2 regions of the Herbaspirillum sp. WTB6 genome follow, and region 2 is predicted to be linked to the other one. Evidence: predicted binding sites of a transcription regulator. Region 2 holds the regulator's gene; the other holds the start of a gene.
What was found. The regulator LexA, encoded in region 2, represses DNA repair genes until DNA is damaged. The targets are predictions, from matches to a motif close to ACTGTATNNNNATACAGT.

Region 1: the regulator LexA is predicted to act here: its motif matches at 3,526-3,543, upstream of recA (recombinase RecA).

The regions. Positions count from the first base shown of each region.
Region 1 covers NZ_CP176522.1:2,595,849-2,605,770, reverse strand. Annotated here, with positions in the region: gene sucC (ADP-forming succinate--CoA ligase subunit beta) at 1-867, opposite strand, end outside; gene ACK2VC_RS12195 (DUF2889 domain-containing protein) at 941-1,510, opposite strand; gene recX (recombination regulator RecX) at 1,690-2,142, opposite strand; gene recA (recombinase RecA) at 2,363-3,454, opposite strand; gene ACK2VC_RS12180 (response regulator) at 3,659-4,363, shown strand; gene ACK2VC_RS12175 (sensor histidine kinase N-terminal domain-containing protein) at 4,372-5,922, shown strand; gene ACK2VC_RS12170 (DUF4212 domain-containing protein) at 5,924-6,205, shown strand; gene ACK2VC_RS12165 (sodium:solute symporter family protein) at 6,195-8,231, shown strand; gene purM (phosphoribosylformylglycinamidine cyclo-ligase) at 8,640-9,683, opposite strand; gene ACK2VC_RS12155 (AI-2E family transporter) at 9,794-9,922, shown strand, end outside.
Region 2 covers NZ_CP176522.1:413,878-423,799, forward strand. Annotated here, with positions in the region: gene rplI (50S ribosomal protein L9) at 102-554, opposite strand; gene rpsR (30S ribosomal protein S18) at 582-866, opposite strand; gene priB (primosomal replication protein N) at 918-1,220, opposite strand; gene rpsF (30S ribosomal protein S6) at 1,242-1,610, opposite strand; gene lexA (transcriptional repressor LexA) at 1,824-2,489, shown strand; gene ACK2VC_RS01965 (RNA methyltransferase) at 2,613-3,371, opposite strand; gene ACK2VC_RS01970 (inositol monophosphatase family protein) at 3,520-4,311, shown strand; gene ACK2VC_RS01975 (DEAD/DEAH box helicase) at 4,499-5,824, shown strand; gene ACK2VC_RS01980 (sensor domain-containing diguanylate cyclase) at 6,316-9,327, shown strand; gene ACK2VC_RS01985 (hypothetical protein) at 9,450-9,593, shown strand; gene ACK2VC_RS01990 (hypothetical protein) at 9,653-9,922, shown strand, end outside.

The sequences.
Region 1 (9,922 bases), 1.5 Mb from region 2:
GACGTCGAGGAAGTTGGCCGGTTCGCCGCCGAACAGCTTGATGGTGTCCATGGTGGCCATCGCCAGGCCGGCGCCGTTGACCAGGCAGCCAATGTTGCCGTCCAGGGAAATGTAGGCGAGGTCGAATTTGGACGCTTCGATTTCCGCCGGGTCTTCTTCATCCAGGTCGCGGTAGGCAACGATTTCCGGATGGCGGAACAGTGCGTTGGAATCGAAATTGAACTTGGCGTCGAGCGCGATCACGCGGCCGGAGCCGGTCAGGATCAGCGGGTTGATTTCAGCCAGCGAGGCGTCGGTTTCCCAATAGGCCTGGTACAAGCCTTGCAACTGGACCCGGGCATCGGCAATCGACGCGGCCGGAATGCCGATCTTGGCGGCGATCGCGTCGGCGTCGGCGTCGGTCAGGCCGGTGGCGGGATCGATCGCGACCTTGTGGATCAGTTCCGGATGCTTGTCGGCCACTTCCTCGATGTCCATGCCGCCTTCGGAAGACGCCATCAGCACCACGCGCTGGCTGACGCGGTCGGTGACCATGGAAACGTACAGCTCTTTCTTGATGTCGGCGCCTTCCTCGATCAACAGGCGGCGCACTTTCTGGCCTTCGGGGCCGGTCTGGTGCGTGACCAGTTGCATGCCGAGGATCTGGTTGGCGTATTCGCGCACCTGTTCCAGCGACTTGGCGACCTTGACGCCACCGCCCTTGCCGCGGCCACCGGCGTGGATCTGGGCCTTGACCACCCAGACCGGGCCGCCCAGCGTTTCCGCTGCCTTGACCGCGTCGTCCACCGAATTGCAAGGGATGCCGCGCGGCACCGTCACTCCGAATTTGCGGAGAATTTCCTTGCCCTGATACTCATGAATTTTCATGCGAGCTTCCCTTCTGAAACTTATTGAAAAAAACTGCCAGGTAAAAAATCTAGGATGGTCCGTTATGGTCCGTTTAACCGGGTTCCGATTCGGCCCGCACCGCCCAGCGCGGATAGTATTGCGCCACCGCGGCGCCATCGGTACGCAGCGCGTGGCAGCGGTCCAGCTGGAACGGTTTGACCTCGCGCTCATCGTTGCCGCTGGTATCGAAGACATCGCCGGCAAAGGCCTGGATCGCCGCCGTTGGCAGCACTTGCGCCAGTTCGCTCAGATGGGTGCAGCCCAGAACGCCACCAAGACGCTCGGCCGCTTGCCTGCGAAAACCCTTGAGCAAATTCAGGCCGACCAGCCGCTTGTAGGCCGGGCCGATGGTGTCGCAAAAACCGGGATACGGTACCGCGTCGGAGACCGCCTCGGCATCGAGTATCGTCAATTGTGTATCGACCGTCAGCCGCAACCATAAGTCATGCACCGGCGTGTTGGCCGGACGCATGGTGCCGGCTGCCAGCGGCATGTCGCGCGTCTTGATGTCCGTGATGCGGGCGTCCAGATCCCACAGACCATCGTCGCGCGCAAAGGCCGCAACTTGTATGCTGCGGGTGTGTTTCAGCGTGCGGCCCGATGCGGGTGGCGATAGTGGCATAAAGACCAATGCCGGCGAACGGCGAAATAATAATCGCCGCATTTGCGTGTTGTCGTCGCAGTTTCTGCGGCAACAGCCGCTCCTGCGGCGCTGCAAAAAAACCGTGAAAGTGTAGCACAGCCGGGAGATGCGCCGCTTGGCCGGCTACCGGGCGACGGTCGACGCCGCGCCCTCCGCGCTCAATCGTCGGCGTCATCCTTGCGCATGGCCGCCCGGATCGCCTGCTGCGAGAAACCGCGCTGCAGCAGGAAGCGCACCTGCTTCGCATGCTGCGTCGCATCAGCCGCCGGTTCGGGAAATTTGCGGCGCCAGACTGCGCGGGCGCGCGCCGCTTCATCCTGCGCCAGCCCGGCCTTGAGCGCGCCCAATTCCTCGGCGACGATGCCGTGGCTTTGCAGTTCGGACAGGATGCGGTTATTGCCGAAGCGGGCGGCGCGGCGATGGATCAGGGATTCGGAAAAGCGGGATTGGGACAGCAGGTTGGCGGCTTCCAGCGCATCGAGCAGGGCGTCGATATCGTCGCCCTCCTGCGCGTAGCGCGACAGTTTGCGCGCCAGTTCGAGCCGGCTGTGCTCGCGCGCCGACAGGTAGCGCAGCGCGCGCGCTTTCAAACTGATTTTGGGTGCGGGCATGGCGCGGATTCAGCAAGTCGATGAAGGCCCGCGTGGGCGGCAATGTTGTTCGGCGAAACAAGTTTCCAGGAAACTGTCATGCCCGCGCAGGCGGGAATCCAGCGACGCGTTGAACGAACGTCACTGGGTCCCCGCCTGCGCGGGGACGACCCGAAGAAGTATTTCGCATTAACTAAAACTAAACGGGATTGCCGCACGGGCCGATCTTCCCACGGGCGCCTTATTCCACTTCCTTGGCCGCGGCTTTCTTGCCGGCCGCCGCTGCGGCAACCTGCCCCGCACCCTTGACCGCGCCGAGTTCCGGCACGCCGAGCGCGGCGCGCACCTTGTTTTCGATTTCGCGCGCCAGTTCCGGCCGCTCTTTCAGGTAGTTGCGCGCATTGTCCTTGCCCTGGCCGATACGTTCGCCGTTATAGCTGTACCAGGCGCCGGATTTCTCGACGATCTTGGCTTCGACTCCGAGGTCGAGGATTTCCCCTTCGCGCGAGGTGCCTTCGCCGTACAGGATGTCGAAATGCGCTTCCTTGAACGGCGGCGCGATCTTGTTCTTGACCACCTTGACCCGGGTTTCGTTACCAATCACTTCATCGCCCGACTTGATCGAGCCAGTGCGGCGGATATCCAGGCGCACCGAGGCGTAGAACTTCAGCGCGTTACCGCCGGTCGTGGTTTCCGGATTCCCGAACATGACGCCGATTTTCATGCGGATCTGGTTGATGAAAATCACCAGCGTATTGGTGCGGTTAATCGAGCCGGTCAGCTTGCGCAGCGCCTGCGACATCAGCCGCGCCTGCAGCCCCGGCAGAGAATCGCCCATGTCGCCTTCGATTTCCGCGCGTGGCGTGAGCGCTGCCACCGAGTCGATCACGACCAGGTCGACCCCGCCGGAGCGTACCAGCGCATCGGTAATTTCCAGTGCCTGTTCGCCGGTATCCGGCTGCGAAATCAGCAGGTCGGACAGGTTGATACCGAGCTTTTGCGCATAGCCGACATCAAGCGCATGCTCGGCGTCGATGAAGGCGCAGGTACCGCCCAGCTTTTGCATTTCCGCAATCGTCTGCAGCGTCAGCGTGGTCTTGCCGGATGATTCCGGACCGTAGATTTCAACCACGCGGCCACGCGGCAAGCCGCCGACGCCGAGCGCGATATCGAGGCCAAGCGAGCCGGTGGACACCGTCGCCACCTCTTCCACCACGGCGCCGTCTTCCATGCGCATGACCGAACCTTTGCCGAACTGTTTTTCGATCTGCGCCAGCGCGGCGGCCAATGCCTTGCCCTTTTCGGTAGCGGAGGCGGATTTCTTGTCATCCATAAGAGTGTCTTTCAGCGAAAGGAGGTTGAACAGTAGGTGCGCGATGCTGTGAATTCTCGAACCAAAGCAGCACTGTATAAAATAACAGTGCTTTATGCAAGCACACAATTATTTTCCCGGGCTGCGGCTTGCCTTGTCCCTATTGCGGAAACACAATAGACTACCGGCTCCCGGATTCGGACTTCCCACCTGCCACAGCCCACCATGCGCATATTACTTGCCGAGGATGACAATGTACTGGCAGATGGCCTGACGCGCTCGCTGCGTCACTCCGGTTACGCGATCGACTGCGTCAAGGACGGTGCCGAAGCGGATCTGGCGCTGGCGGCCCAGGATTTCGATCTGCTGATCCTCGACCTCGGCTTGCCGAAAATGCCGGGCCTGGAAGTGCTGCGCCGGCTGCGCGCGCGCAATTCGCACTTGCCGGTACTGATCCTGACCGCCGGCGACTCAATCGAGCAACGGGTGACTGCGCTCGACCTCGGAGCTGACGACTACATGGCTAAGCCATTTGCACTGTCGGAACTGGAGGCACGCGTGCGGGCGCTGACGCGGCGCGGCGCCGGCGGCGGCCCAAGCGTAATCCGGCACGGGCCGCTGTGCTACGACCAGGTCGGTCGCATCGCCTATATCGACGAGCAGATGCTGGAGTTGTCGGCGCGTGAACTGGGCTTGCTGGAAGTCTTGCTGCTGCGCTGCGGGCGCCTGGTGTCCAAAGAGCAACTGGTCGACCATTTGTGCGAATGGGGCGAGGAAGTCAGCAATAACGCCATCGAAGTCTATGTGCACCGGCTGCGCAAGAAAATTGAAGTTGGCGGCGTGCGCATCGCCACCGTGCGCGGCCTGGGCTACTGCCTGGAAAAATTCTCCGACGCCGGTGCCCGCAACGGTGGCGCGCCGGCGCGCTAAAGACCGGCATGCCCTCGTCACCCCATGCGCCGCTTCGCGATCCGACGCCGAGTGCGGATGCCCTGGATGGCTTGCTGGCCGACCCACCGGAAGAACGCGTTCAGCGTTCGCTGTTCGGCGAAATTCTCGACTGGATGCTGGTGCCGCTGTTGCTGCTGTGGCCGCTTTCCATCGGCGTGACCTACCTGGCGGCGAAATCGATTGCCAATCAGCCGTTCGACCGCGCCCTGGAAGATCGCGTGCTGGTGCTGGCGCAGCAGGTCAAGGAAAACAAGGGCAAGCCGCAAGTGCGGCTGCCGGAGACCGCGCAGCATGTATTGCGCGCCGACGACATCGACAATGTGTATTTCCGCATCAGCGGGCCGGATGATGAATTGCTGGCCGGCGACCCCGATCTGCCGCTGCCGCCGCCGTCCCCGGATACGCCGGTGCAGCCGTGGTCGGTGCAGTTTCGCTATGACTACATGCGTGCCGCCGAAGTCCGGGTCGCGTGGCTGTATCTGCAGTTGGGCCCGGCCGCCGATCGCGGGCCGCTCGCGACCGAGCCGCGGCGCGCGCTGGTGCAGGTCGGCGAAACCCTGGACAAGCGAACGCAACTGTCAAACCAGATCATCAAGGGCGTGATCCTGCCCGAATTCGTGATCCTGCCGATCGCGCTGGCGCTGATCTGGTTCGCGCTCTCGCGCGGGCTGTCGCCGCTGGCCGAATTGCAGCGCCGCATCCGCGCGCGGCGCCCGGACGATCTGTCGCCGATCGAATCGGGCCAGGTGCCGGAGGAAATTTCACCGCTGGTGCGCTCGCTGAACGAGATGCTGGAACGGCTGTCGCAATCCATCCAGATGCAAAAGCGCTTCATCGCGGACGCTGCGCATCAGATGAAAACGCCGCTGGCCGGCATGCGGATGCAGTCCGAACTGGCCTTGCGCCAGACCAGCCAGGATGAAATTCACCGCTCACTGGAGCAATTGTCGAAAAGCTCGCAATCGGCGACCCGCCTGGTGAACCAGTTGCTGGCGCTGGCGCGCGCCGAAAACCCGTCGCCGCAGGCGCAGCCGCTGCTCTTGACCGAATTGTCGGACCTGGCGCGCGACGTGGTGCAGGAATGGGTCCAGGCTTCGCTGGCGCAGGGCATCGACCTCGGCTTTGAACAGCCCGGGCATACAGTGATGGTGGCGGCCAATCCGGTCATGCTGCGCGAACTGCTGAATAACCTGATCGACAACGCCGTGCGCTATTCCGCGCCCAGCGGCAGCGTCACGGTGCGGGTGCGCAGCGATGAAGAGGCGCGGCGCGCGATGCTGGAAGTCGAAGACACCGGTGCCGGCATTCCGCCGGCGGAGCGCAGCCACGTATTCGAACGGTTTTACCGGATCCTGGGCAGCAACACCGAAGGCAGCGGGCTCGGACTGGCGATCGTGCGTGAAATCGCCCAGCGGCATGAGGCCGAGGTGGATATCTTCAGTAACCCGCATTGCCAGGATCCCAAATTCCCCGGCTGCCTGGTGCGCGTGACGCTGCCCTTGCGGCAAGCCGCGACCTTGATGGAAGACATCGGCTGACATGAACTCGACGAATGCACCCGGCGCCGCACGGCGGGCGGAACACTGGCGCCGCACTCGGCGCTTGACGCTATGGCTGGCGCTGGCCTGGTTCGCGCTGACTTTTTGCACGATTTTTTTCGCGCGCGAACTGGCGCAAATCAGCTTCTTCGGCTGGACCCTGCCGTTCTATCTGGCGGCACAGGGCGCAACGCTGCTGTATCTGGCGCTGGTGGCCGGATATGCCTGGCGCATGCGGCGCCTCGATCGCATGCTGGAAGGTGGCGGCACCGATGACGAATAAGGTCTTTTTCCGCAAGCTGAAGCGTTACTACTCCTGGTATACAGCCGGCTTCATGCTGCTGCTGCTGGTGCTGGCAATCCTGGAGCGCGAAGGTTTTCCGCGCACCTGGATCGGCTACCTGTTCATGCTCGCCACCATCATCCTGTACGCCGGCATCGGCGTCATGAGCCGCACTTCCGACATCTCCGAGTACTACGTCGCCGGGCGGCGCGTACCGGCCTTGTTCAACGGTATGGCGACCGCCGCCGACTGGATCTCTGCCGCCAGCTTCATCAGCCTGGCCGGCGGCCTGTACCTGCTCGGCTTCGACGGCCTGGCCTTCATCATGGGCTGGACCGGCGGCTTTTGCCTGGTGGCGCTGTTCATCGCACCCTACCTGCGCAAGTTCGGCCGGTACACGATTCCGGATTTCCTGGCGGTGCGCTACAGCGGCCGCTATGGCGGCAACCTGGTACGGATTTGCGCGGTGATGGCCACCGTGGCGGTGTCGTTCACCTATGTCGTGGCGCAGATTTATGGCGTCGGCCTGATCACCTCGCGCTTCACCGGCGTCGATTTTTCGGTCGGCATCTTTCTCGGCCTGGCCAGCATCCTGGTGTGTTCCTTCCTGGGCGGCATGCGCGCGGTGACCTGGACCCAGGTCGCGCAATACATCGTGTTGCTGATTGCCTACCTGATTCCGGTGATCTGGCTGTCGGCCAAGCATACCAGCGTGCCGATTCCCCCCGTCGCCTACGGCGCAGCCTCGGCCAAGCTGGCCGAGCGCGAACGGGCACTGGCTGCCGACCCTGGAGAGCAGCAGGTACGCGAGGTATTCCGCCAGCGCGCCGGCGAGTACGACAGCAAGCTCAACCACCTGCCGCAATCCTGGCAGGATGGGCTGGCCGCGGCGCAGCGCAAGATCGAACGGCTGCGCAGCAACGATGCCTCATTAATCGAGATCAAGGCGGCCGGGCGGGAACTGGCTGCCTATCCCGAGACCGCAACCGACGCCGAGCGCGTCTGGCTCGAAGCCCGGGCCGCCAATCTGGCACGTGCCGAGCCGCCGACGCCGCACGCGACGCCATTTCCCGGCAAGGATCAGGAAGCATCCGACATCAAGCGCAACAATTTCCTGGCGCTGGTGTTTTGCCTGATGCTGGGTACCGCCGCGCTGCCGCACATCCTCGGCCGCTACTACACCGCGCCATCGGTGGCCGAGGCGCGCAGTTCGGTGGCCTGGACGCTGTTTTTCATCAGCCTGCTGTACATCACGATCCCGGCGCTGGCAGTGCTGGTCAAATTCGATATCTACACTTCGCTGGTCGGCACCGAGTTTTCGCAACTGCCGTCGTGGGTGTCGTACTGGGCCGGCATCGACAAGCTCAATCCGCTGGTGAGCATTACCGACATCAATCACGACGGTGTCGTGCAACTGGCCGAGATCGTGATGGACGGCGACATCGTAGTGCTGGCGACGCCAGAGATCGCCGGCCTGCCCTACGTCATTTCCGGTCTGATCGCGGCCGGTGGCCTGGCGGCCGCGCTCTCCACCGCCGACAGCCTGCTGATGACGATTTCCAATACGCTGTCGAACGACATCTATTACAAAATCCTGAATCCGGCCACCTCGACCCAGAAGCGGGTGACGATTTCGAAGCTGCTGCTGCTGGTGATGGCGCTCCTGGCAGCGTATGTGGCGTCGTTGAAGCCGGCCGACATCCTGTCGCTGGTCGGCGCCGCATTTTCGCTGGGCGCCTCGGCGCTGTTTCCCGCCCTGGCGTTCGGCGCCTTCTGGAAGCGAGCCAATCAGCAAGGCGCACTGGCCGGCATCGTCACCGGGTTTTGCGTCTGCGCCTACTACATGCTGCACACGCACCCGGCCTTGGGCGGCGCGGTGCAGAACCAATGGTTCCACATCGCGCCGATCTCGGCGGGAATCTTCGGCGTGCCAGCCGGCATGCTGGCCTTGATCGTGGTCAGCCTGCTGACGCCGGCGCCAGAGGCGCGCGCGCTGGCGCTGGTGGATCATATCCGGGGACCGTGAGCGGCGCGGCGCTGCCGTTGCTTTTGAAGTGGTTTTTGACGTTGCTTTTGACGTGATCCCGCTTGGGCGCTGCCGCTGCTGCGGCGCCGAAATCGGATCAGAAACGAAACATGTCTGAGCGCAGCGAGTTGGTTTCGTTTCCCGATTTTGGCGCCGCAGCGGCGGGAAGCCGAAGGCCAGCGTCCTTGCGGTCGCCTTCTTATGCTTACTTTTCTTGGCGAGACAAGAAAAGTAAGTAGCCGCCGGGCTACCCCCGGCTAATCACCACGAAGTAGCAACCTGATCGCTTAGCCCAAAACCTCACTAGGTTCCCACCTAAACCCTCGGGAACGACGCATGATTGAGTATATCGAAATTCACCAATGCTGAAGCCCGGCATTGATTGGTACAACCAGGAGTATATGCAACTCACACCACGATGGTCTGCGCCTCACCCTCGGCACGCTGACGAATCACCCCAATCCGGCTGACCTGCTCTCCCGCCGCCGTCAATTGCGCCACCGCCGCGTCCGCGTTCTCCGCCGACACGATCACCGCCATCCCAATCCCGCAGTTGAACACCCGATGCATCTCGCCATCCGCCACGCCACCATGCTGCTGCAACCAACCAAACAGCGGCGGCATCACCCAGCCGTCGCGCCGCAATTCGGCGGTCAAATGATCCTGCAACACGCGCGGGATGTTTTCCAGCAAGCCACCGCCGGTGATATGCACCATGCCCTTGACTTCCAGCACCGCCATCAGCGCCAAGAGCGGCTTGACATAGATCCGCGTCGGCTCCATCAGCACGTCGGCCAGCGGCCGGCCGTGAAAATCGGCGTTCAGGTCGGGCTTGGCCACCGACAGGATCTTGCGCACCAGCGAATAGCCGTTGGAATGCACGCCGGACGAAGCCAGCCCCAGCACCACGTCGCCCGGCGCGATCTTCTTGCCGTCGATGATGTCGGCCTTTTCCACCGCGCCGACCGCGAAGCCAGCCAGGTCATATTCGCCTTCCGGGTACATGCCCGGCATCTCGGCGGTTTCACCACCAATCAGCGCGCAGCCAGCCAGTTCGCAACCGTAGGCGATGCCCTTGACGACATCGGTGGCGGTGGCGACGTCGAGCTTGCCGCAAGCGAAATAATCGAGAAAAAACAGCGGTTCCGCGCCCTGCACCAGGATATCGTTGACGCTCATCGCCACCAGGTCGATGCCGACCGTGTCATGGCGCTTCAAGTCGAACGCCAGCTTCAGCTTGGTGCCGACGCCGTCGGTGCCGGAGACCAGCACCGGTTCCTTGAATTTCTTGCTGATTTCAAACAGCGCGCCGAAGCCGCCGATGCCGCCCAGCACGCCTTCGCGCATGGTGCGTTTGGCAAACGGCTTGATCGCATCGACTAACGCATCGCCGGCGTCGATATCCACACCGGCGTCGCGGTAGGAGAGGGAAACTTGGGAAGGGGTAGTCATGATGAAATGAGCAGCAGAGGCGGTAAAATACGCGGTTAGGATCAAAGCCGCAGCGCACGCCGCAGCCAATTCGCCATTTTATCAAACCGATCGCCGCGCCCCCCTCTTACATGCCATTTTCTTTCGCTTCGGATCAAAAACAGGGTTGGTTGTGGCTTGCCGTCGGCTTGGCACTGGCGGCCCTGCTGGTGTTGCTGTCGCCGATCCTGACGCCTTTCATCGCCGCCGCCATCCTGGCG
Region 2 (9,922 bases):
GCTTCACCCTCTGCTTTTGACGCAATGCGGCAATAAAAAAACCGGGCGAACCCGGTTTTTTATCTCTTGGCAAATACCAAACGGCATTGCTTGGCGGTGTCTTAAACGTGCTCGCCCAGCACCGCGATGGTGACGTCGACCGCGACGTCGGTGTGCAACACGACGCTCACCGGATGGTCGCCTACCATCTTCAGCGGGCCTTGCGGCATGCGGATCTGCGCCTTTTCGACTGCGAAGCCCTGCTTGCTGAGCGCCTCGGCAATATCGAAGTTGGTAACGGAACCGAACAGCCGGCCGTCGACCCCCGACTTCTGCGAAATCTGGACCGTCATGCCGGCCAGTTTTTCGCCCTGCGCCTGCGCGGCGGCCAGTTTTTCGGCGGCGGCTTTTTCCAGCTCGGCGCGCTTGACTTCGAATTCGGCCATGGCGCTGGTGGTGGCGCGCCGTGCCATGCGTTGCGGGATCAGGAAGTTACGGGCGTAGCCGTCCTTGACGCGGACCACATCACCCAGATTGCCGAGATTGACGACTTTTTCCAACAGAATGACTTGCATGTTTTTCTCCTATTCTTCAGCCGTCGATTAGGCGTTGTGCAGATCGGTGTACGGCAACAGCGCCAGGAAGCGCGCGCGCTTGATCGCGGTATCGACCTGGCGCTGATAATGCGCCTTGGTGCCGGTCAGACGAGCCGGCATGATCTTGCCGTTTTCCTGAACAAAATCCTTCAGGGTGTCGACGTCCTTGTAATCCACCTGTTCCACTTTGGCGGCGGTGAAGCGGCAGAATTTCTTGCGTTTGAACAGCGGGTTCTGCTGTTGACGCTTGTGCTTGAGTTTGTTCTTGTCGAATTTTTTACCGAATGCCATTTTTGGCTCCTTGTTTGTTTCCATCGTGTCGATGACAGCGTGGCGCTACGCTCAACTCTGTCCTGCGATGGATGAAAAATCGATTATGTGAAAAACGAGGCTCTTGCCGTTACGACTCTTGCGTGCCACGAAACCGGTGAACCGAAAACTCCGGCCCAGTTCGGCCTGGCTGAATCGTCCTGAAATTTCGCCGACTGCAATGGCAGCAATTTCAAACTCGACCAGCCGTGGAATTCCTGCTTCAAGCTGTTGCGAACTGTGCAGCAACCGGCCCGATACGATCGGAATTCCTGCCGGCGTGTAGCGCAGAATTTCACGCTCGCCGACCGTCGCCACCAACTCAAACTGATTCACGCTCCCGCGGCACGGCAAAAATTACGCTGCCGGCGCTTCGCTGCGATGGCTCTTGGCGGCGTCTTCCTTCTGCACCGCCTTCATCATCGGCGACGGCGCCGTTTCGGCCTTCTTCATCTTCACGGTCAGATGGCGCAAGATGGCGTCGTTGAACTTGAAGCTGGTTTCAATTTCGGTCAGCGTTTCGGCATCGCACTCGATATTCAGGCAGACGTAATGCGCCTTGGCGAGTTTCTGGATCATGTAGGCCATCTGGCGCCGGCCCCAGTCTTCGACCCGATGGATCTGGCCGCCGCGCGCGGTGACGACGCCCTTGTAGCGCTCGATCATCGCGGGCACCTGCTCGCTTTGGTCCGGATGGACAATAAATACTATTTCATAATGACGCATGGAATCTCCTTTTGGACGGATCAATAAATCGCCCACCCCGGCGTCAAGACGGGTGTGGGAAGAGGAAAACCGGAAATGATACGCTGAAAAGCGAAAACACTCAATGCGCTCAACTGCTTATCGCGCTGACCGCTGCCCTGCATGCTTGCATTCCTGGAACAACTGTATAAAAATACAGACTGTTCATAATCCCAGCCGCAGCGCCTTGACCTTATGCTCAAACTGACCGCCCGCCAGCAGCAAATCCTCGACCTGATCGGCAGTGCAATCGAAAACACCGGTTTTCCTCCGACTCGCGCCGAAATCGCCGCCGAGCTCGGTTTTCGCTCGGCCAACGCGGCCGAAGAGCATTTGCAGGCGCTGGCGCGCAAAGGCGCGATCGAAATTTCGCCCGGCACCTCGCGCGGCATTCGCCTGCTCGACGGCGAGCGCGGCAACCGGCCGCTGGCGCCGGCGCGCGGCCAGATGATGTTGCCGCACCCGGCGCTGATGCAATTGAGCCTGCCACTGGTGGGCCGGGTCGCCGCCGGTTCGCCGATCCTCGCGCAGGAACACATCGAGGCGACCTATCAGGTCGATCCGGCGCTGTTTTCGGAAAAACCGGATTACCTGTTGAAGGTACGCGGCATGTCGATGCGCGACGCCGGTATCCTGGACGGCGATCTGCTGGCAGTGAAAAAAGCGGACAGCGTCAAGAACGGCCAGATCATCGTTGCCCGCCTGGGTGACGACGTCACCGTCAAGCGCTATCGGAAAACCGGTGCGATGATCGAATTGCTGCCGGAAAATCCGGATTTCGCGGTGATTCGCGTGCTGCCGGAACGCGATGACTTTGCCCTGGAAGGCCTGGCAGTCGGATTGGTGCGCAACTGGCGTTAACCGCAACCGTCGCGTCACTTGAAAATCGGGAGTATGCCAATCTTTGGCTTGATATCGCCCAAATATCAAGCGAATCTGAAAATACAGGCGCCAGTATAAACCCGAGTTTGAAGCCGGCCCGATTCAGTCCGAGCGCTTGCGCAAGATCTGACGGGCGATGCCGCGCAGGATGTTGACCTCCTCGGTTTCCAGTTGAGTGCGGGCAAACAAGCGCTTGAGGCGCGGCATCAGTTTTTTGGGGTTGTCGGCATCGAGGAAATCAATCGCGACCAGCGCCTGTTCCAGATGCGCAAACATGCCTTCGATCTCGAGCACGCCGGCGGCGTCACCGTGGAATCCGACCGGACTGTTTCCCTGCTCGCCGTCCTGCGCCGCGACCCGGCATTCATAGGCTAGCACCTGCACCGCCTGCGCCAGGTTGAGCGACGAGTAATCCGGGTTGGCCGGAATATTGATCAGCACATTGCAATTTTCCACCGCCTGGTTGGGCAGCCCGAAACGCTCGTTGCCGAAAATAAGCGCGGCATTCAGTTCAACCTGCGCCGCCAATTGTCCGGCCAGCGCACGCGGCGCCAGCACCGGCGGCGAAAACTCGCGCAGGCGCGCGCTGACCGCGGCGGCGAAGTTGCAGCCGTTCAAGGCTTCCTCGATGGAACCAACCGTACGCGCCGCTGCCAGAATATCCTGCGCGCCGCTGGCGAAGGCAATCGCCTCTTCATGTTCGATTGCATTCGGCACGCGTGGATTGACCAGCACCAGTTGGGAAAAACCCATCGTCTTCATGGCGCGCGCCGCCGCGCCGATATTGCCGGGGCGACTGGTTTCGACCAGCACGAAGCGCAGGCGGTCAAACACGGGCATGGGGTTTTGCGGCAGGTTCATTTAAAATAGCGGGATTGCGCGGGCCACGCGGAACAGGCGAAAGTGATTTTGCCGCAGCACGTCCGTTGGTCACCGCCTTGCTCATTATTCATCCAGGATACGCACCACTGCGCAGCTTGCGCGGCGCCGCCATTTTAACGGAATCCCTATGCATCCCATGCTCAACACGGCGATCAAGGCCGCACGCCGCGCCGCCACCGTCATTAACCGCGCCTCATTCGATGTCGATCTACTGAAAGTCACCACCAAGCGGCACAACGATTTTGTCACCGAAGTCGATTCCGCGGCAGAAGCGGCGATCATCGGCGTGCTCGGCAGCGCCTATCCGGATCATGCCTTTCTGGCGGAAGAATCCGGCGCCTCGGCCAATCTGCACGCCGACCACGAATATGTCTGGATCATCGACCCGCTCGACGGCACCACCAATTTCATCCACGGCTTTCCGCAATACTGCGTCTCGATCGCGCTGCAGTACCGCGGCCAGATCACCCAGGCCGTGGTGTACGATCCGACCCGCAACGACCTGTTTACCGCCACCAAGGGCGCCGGCGCCTACCTGAACGACAAGCGCATCCGCGTCAGCCGGCGCGACAAGCTGGCGGACGGCCTGATCGGCACCGGCTTTCCTTATCGCGACCTCGAGGGTCTGGACGAATACCTGCAGATGTTCAAGCTGATGACGCAAAGCTGCGCCGGCATGCGGCGCCCGGGTGCCGCCGCGCTCGATCTGGCGTACGTCGCCGCCGGCCGGCTCGATGGCTTTTTCGAAAAAACGCTGAAGCCGTGGGACATCGCCGCCGGCTCGCTGCTGATCACCGAAGCCGGCGGCCTGATCGGCAATTTTGCCGGCGAAGCCGACTACCTGCACAAGGGCGACGTGCTGGCCGGCAGCCCGAAAGTGTTCGCGCAGATGGTGAACCTGCTGAGCCCATTCAAATAAAAATCGCCGCCGGCCGCCAGGCCGGGCGCAATAAGCCGCCGCGCCGCCGCAGCGCTGTTATACTGCGCCGGTGCGGCACATTCTCCAGTCACCTTGCCGCTGTCTATTCCGACCTCCGCATTCCAATCCGTTTGCCTGCGACTGGCGCCCCTGGCGGCGACAGGCCGATGTTTTCCATTGAGTACACATGTCATTTACTTCCCTCGGCCTGGCCGATGAAATCGTTCGCGCCGTCACCGAGCACGGCTACACCACACCAACCCCGATCCAGGCCCAGGCGATTCCCGCCGTGCTGGCCGGCGGCGACCTGCTGGCCGGCGCCCAGACTGGCACCGGCAAAACCGCCGGGTTCACGCTGCCGATCCTGCAGCGGCTCTCCGCCAGCGCCCCGCCCAGCGGCCCGCGGCAGCTGCGCGCGCTCGTGCTAACGCCGACCCGCGAACTGGCGGCCCAGGTCGAGGAAAGCGTGCGCACCTACGGCAAATACACCAAACTGCGCTCGGCCGTGATCTTTGGCGGCGTCGGCGTCAACCCGCAGATCAAGTTGCTGAAGCAAGGCATCGACATCCTGGTGGCGACGCCGGGACGCTTGCTGGACCATATGCAGCAAGGCACGGTCGACCTGTCCAAAGTCGAGATCCTGGTGCTGGACGAAGCCGACCGCATGCTCGACATGGGCTTCATCCGCGACATCAGGAAAGTGCTGGCGGCGCTGCCGAAAAAACGGCAGAACCTGCTGTTTTCGGCTACCTTCTCCGATGAAATCAAGGCGCTGGCCGACGGCCTGCTGAACCAGCCGGCGATGATCGAGGTGGCGCGCCGCAATTCGACGGTCGAGGTCATCGCGCAAAAAATCCATCCGGTGGATCGTGACCGCAAGCATCCGCTGCTGGCGCACCTGATCAAGACTCATGAATGGCCGCAGGTATTGGTATTTACCCGCACCAAGCACGGCGCCAACAAGCTGGTCGAGCAACTGGGCAAGGACGGCATCGAAGGCATGGCGATTCACGGCAACAAGAGCCAGGCGGCGCGCACCCGTGCGCTGTCGGAGTTCAAGGATGGCAGCTTGCAGGTGCTGGTGGCGACCGACATCGCTGCGCGCGGCATCGACATCGACCAGTTGCCGCACGTGGTGAACTACGATCTGCCGAATGTCCCCGAAGACTATGTGCACCGGATCGGCCGCACTGGCCGTGCCGGCGCCACCGGTCAGGCGGTATCGCTAGTGTGCGTGGACGAACACATCATGCTGCGGGACATTGAAAGGCTGATCAAGCGCGAACTGCCGAGGGAGGTCATCCCGGGCTTCGAGCCCGACCCGAACGCACGACCGCAGGCGATTCAACTACGCAGCGGTGGCGGCGGTGGACGCGGCCAGGGAGGCGGCAGAAGCACCGCCCAGCCACGCGCAGCCACGGCGCCGCGCTCGCAAGGTCCGGGCAAGCCTCAGGGCGGCCAGGCGCCCGGGCGCTCGTCCGCGCCGCGCCGTTCCGGCGGCCGTGGCCGCTGATCCGCAAACGACTCAGTGCCCCGCCAACGGGCGCGCATTGCGCGCCCGTTGCATTTTTGGACTGGAAGAACTCCAGTCAGGCTCAGCACCGCCACTGTTGCTGGCAAGCCGCAATGACGGATATCGATCTGGATTTACGCCAATCGATACGCTAAGATAGGCCGGATTTCTCCAGGCACTGCGCCTATTTTCTTTGTTAAAACAGTAACTTACAGATCAAGGCAAGCCATGCTAACCGCAGCTTGCCCATGCTCGCCCGACATGCGGCGACGAAGCCGATGCCCTCATCCTGGTGTCGAGATCCACAACGCAGGGCGCGCATTTTCCGGCCATGAACGCATTGGTGCCGGCATCCAACTGACACCCCGACAGATGAGTACGGTTATCGTCCCCAGCTCCCGCATCACGGGCCGACGCAAGAAAATGTCGGCGACCAAGGCCGTCTGTGCGGAAGGCTTCCCGCCTGCCGCCAAATCTCCGCGAGCACGCTCTTGATTAGGCTGTATCGCCTGGTGCGGCACTGGCTCGGCAGCCTGCAACTGACAGTTCTGCTGCCGCTATTTGCGGCGCTGCTGCTGCTCGCAATGTGGGCGACCGTGCTGTATCAGATCGAGCGGGAGCGCTCGACCGCATTCAAACAGGCAGCCGACACCAGCGACGCGCTGGCCCAGACCTTTGAAGTGCGCAGCACGCTCGTGCTGCAGCAGGTGTCGCAAGTCACGGAATTCATCAAGTTCGAATTTGAACACCATGGCGCCAGGCACGCGTTGCCGGAACTGATTACCAGCGACATTTTCCCCGAAACGATCGTCAACCTGATTACGGTTGTCGCGGCCGACGGCAGCATCATCGCCAGCAACCACGCTACGATAGATGACAGGCTGGCCGAGCGGGATTCGTTTCGGACGCACATCGACAACGATGTCGACCGGCTGTATATCGGCATGCCGATTTTCAATCCGCGCGCCAAGCAGTCGGTGCTCCAGCTAAGCCGCCGGCTCAACCACGCCGACGGCTCGTTTGCCGGCGTCGTCGTGGTCGCGCTGCCGCCCGCCTATCTGACCGATTTCTACGATCGCTCCAACCTCGGCACCCACGGTTCGGTCAGCCTGCTGGGGAACGACGGCGCGTTTCGCGCGGTGCGCGTCGGCAATCGGATGCTGATGCCGGACCACCCGGGCGAGCCGCTGCCTTCCGCTGCCTCGGCTCCGGCACGACACCATGACATGATCGCCGCCAGCAGCCCGGGGCAGATTCCGCGCGTGTTCGGCTACCGGCAATTGAAGGATTTCCCCCTGATTGCGATTGTCGGCATCAGCGCGCCGGAAGCGTACGGCAAATTTTCCGAACGGCGTTCCGTCTATCTCTGGTCCGCAGCAAGCGCCAGCGCCGTTATCCTGGCCTTCTTCGCGCTGCTGACGGTGCTGAGCCACCGCCTGCGCAAGAGCATGCTGGCGGCCACGCAAGCGCAGACCACCTTTCGCGCCGTCATGGACGGTGGCCTGGGCGCGTTCTACGTCCTGAAGGCCGAGCGCGACGCCCACAACGCCGTCCGGGACTTCGTTTGCGTCAGCGCCAATCGCCGTGCCGCACAATTGATCGGGAAATCGGAGGATGCCGCGATCGGTTGGAAACTCGGCGACCTGTTTCCCGCCAGCCGCAACAACGGGTTTTTCGAAAAATGCACGCAGGCCGCCGACTCGGACCAGGCGATGGAAGAGGAATCCGAAACAATGGAAGCCGATGGCAGTTCCCGCTGGTGGCATCATCAGTGGATACCGATTCCAGGCGGCGTTGCGGTGACCAGCCGCGACATTTCGCAGCGCAAGCATATCGACACCGAAAATCGCAACCGCCGTCATTTCCTGCAGTCTCTGATCGATTACCTGCCCACCCTGATCTACGTCAAGAGCCTGCGTACCGGCGACCAGGGCCGCATGATCATCTGGAACAAGGCGGCGGAAAACGTCACCGGCTACGCCGCCAGCAAGGTTGTCGGCAAGTCGCTGGATGAGATATTTCCACCCCAATTCGCCAGGCAATACCGGAAACTGAGCGACCGGATGCTGGCCGATCCGCAGGTCATCGATGTCCCGGACGGGCCATTCCGGCGCCCCGATGGAACCCTGCGCTATTTGCGCACCATTTCGGTGCCGCTGTTCGACGAAAACGGCCGGCCGGAATACCTGCTCGGGATTGGAGTCGACATCACCGAACGGCGGGCGCAAGAGCAGGAATTGCGCACCAAGCAGGCGGAACTGGCTGCCGCCAACGACTCCTCGCCGCTTGGACTGTTCCACACCGACGCCAACGGCCAATGCACCTACGTCAATCGCGCCTACGAAGAAATGTCGGGCCTGAGCTGCGAACAGGCGCTGGGCGCCGGCTGGGCGCGCTCGGTACACCCGCAAGACCGGCTCAAGGTGTTCCGGGCATGGCGGCAGTGCGCACGCGAGTGCCGGCCTTATCAGGACATCTATCGTTTCCTGCACCAGGACGGCGGGATCGTCTGGGCATCGGTAAAAATGGCTCCCATACTGGTGGATGGCAAGGTACTGGGTTATGTGGGCAGCGTCGACGACATCACGGCGCGCCGTGCCGCCGAAAAAGCCTTGCAGGAAAGCGAGCAGCATTTGCGCACGATTGCCGATACCCTGCCGGCGCTGGTCGCCTATGTCGACCGCGAGCAGCGTTTCCGCTTCAACAACCTGGCATACGAACGGGTATTCGGCATCCCGCGCGAAGCGATTCGCGGCAAGACCGTCCGCGAGTTACTGGGCGAAGCGCTGTACCAGCGTGCCGCGCCCTACATCGAACGTGCCCTGCACGGCGAAACCGTGCGCTTCGAGGTGGACGAACTGCGCAACGGCGAATACCGCTGCACCGAGGCGACCTACACCCCGCAATTCGACGCCGAGGGCGGCCAGGTGGTCGGCTTCCATGTAATGGGACACGACATCACCGCCAAGAAGATTCACGAGCGGCGGCTGGTTGAACTGACTCAGATCGACAGCATGACCGGGTTGCTGAATCGCGCCGGCTTCGAAAAAAAACTGGCGGAAGCGATGGCACACAGCCGCAAGTCCCGGGCCCTGATGGCGGTGATCTACATGGACATCGATCATTTCAAGGAAATCAACGACAGCTATGGGCACCCGATCGGCGACGCCTTGCTGAAATCCTTCGTGGCACGCCTGTTGCGTACCTTGCGCGCCACCGACAGCGTCGCTCGGCTGGGCGGCGACGAGTTTTCCATCATCATGGAAAAACTCACCAAGCCGGAGGATGCGGCCGTGATTGCCGGCAAGATCGGAAGCGTGATGCGGCGCCCGTTTGCCCTCGAAGGCCACACCGTCAACGTCTCGGCCAGCATCGGCCTGGCTTATTACGACGGCGGAGCGTTGGGAGCCGAGGAACTGGTCAAGCAGGCCGATGACATGTTGTATCAGGCGAAAAAAGCCGGCCGGGATACCTATCGCATCGCACCGCTCTCTCCTTCCTGAGACTGGACTCGGCTTTGCAGGTGGCACCGCCTTGCAAAAAATACCGACACCTTGCTCCATATCAATACCTGGTGCCCTCCGAACCGCACAATAGGCAACCTGAGTCTCATGGGAGAGCCGCTATGCAGGAAGACAAGATTGCGTTCAAGAGGAAGCTGCGCGAGTCACAACTCAAGGCCGCCCGGCGACTCCAGTTGCAGCGAGGTTTCGGCCTGCTCGCGGTCGCTGCCAGTTTGGCAATTCTTTACCTCCAATACCTGCGTTAAGGCGGCAACCATATCCGACGTGCGGTCCGGGATCGGGCAGGTGAAGATCACATACTCCAATGTATCGTGATGAATATCGCTTGTATTTAAAAGATTTTTTCTACATACACCAGGTTTATCGAGGCAGGGAGTCGTGCAGCCTCCTGCCCGGGATTCGGCCTGCAGACGCCAACCAGGAATCAGGCGGTCGCTCCGCTGCCATGCAGCCAGGAATGGCAGTGGACTGGTCAGCGCTTGCCGAAACAATAAAAATCTTCCGGCCCAATTCGGGGCATTACGACGGTCGCCGCTGCAATTTGGCATTCAAGGCCGAGGTCAGCACACAAAAA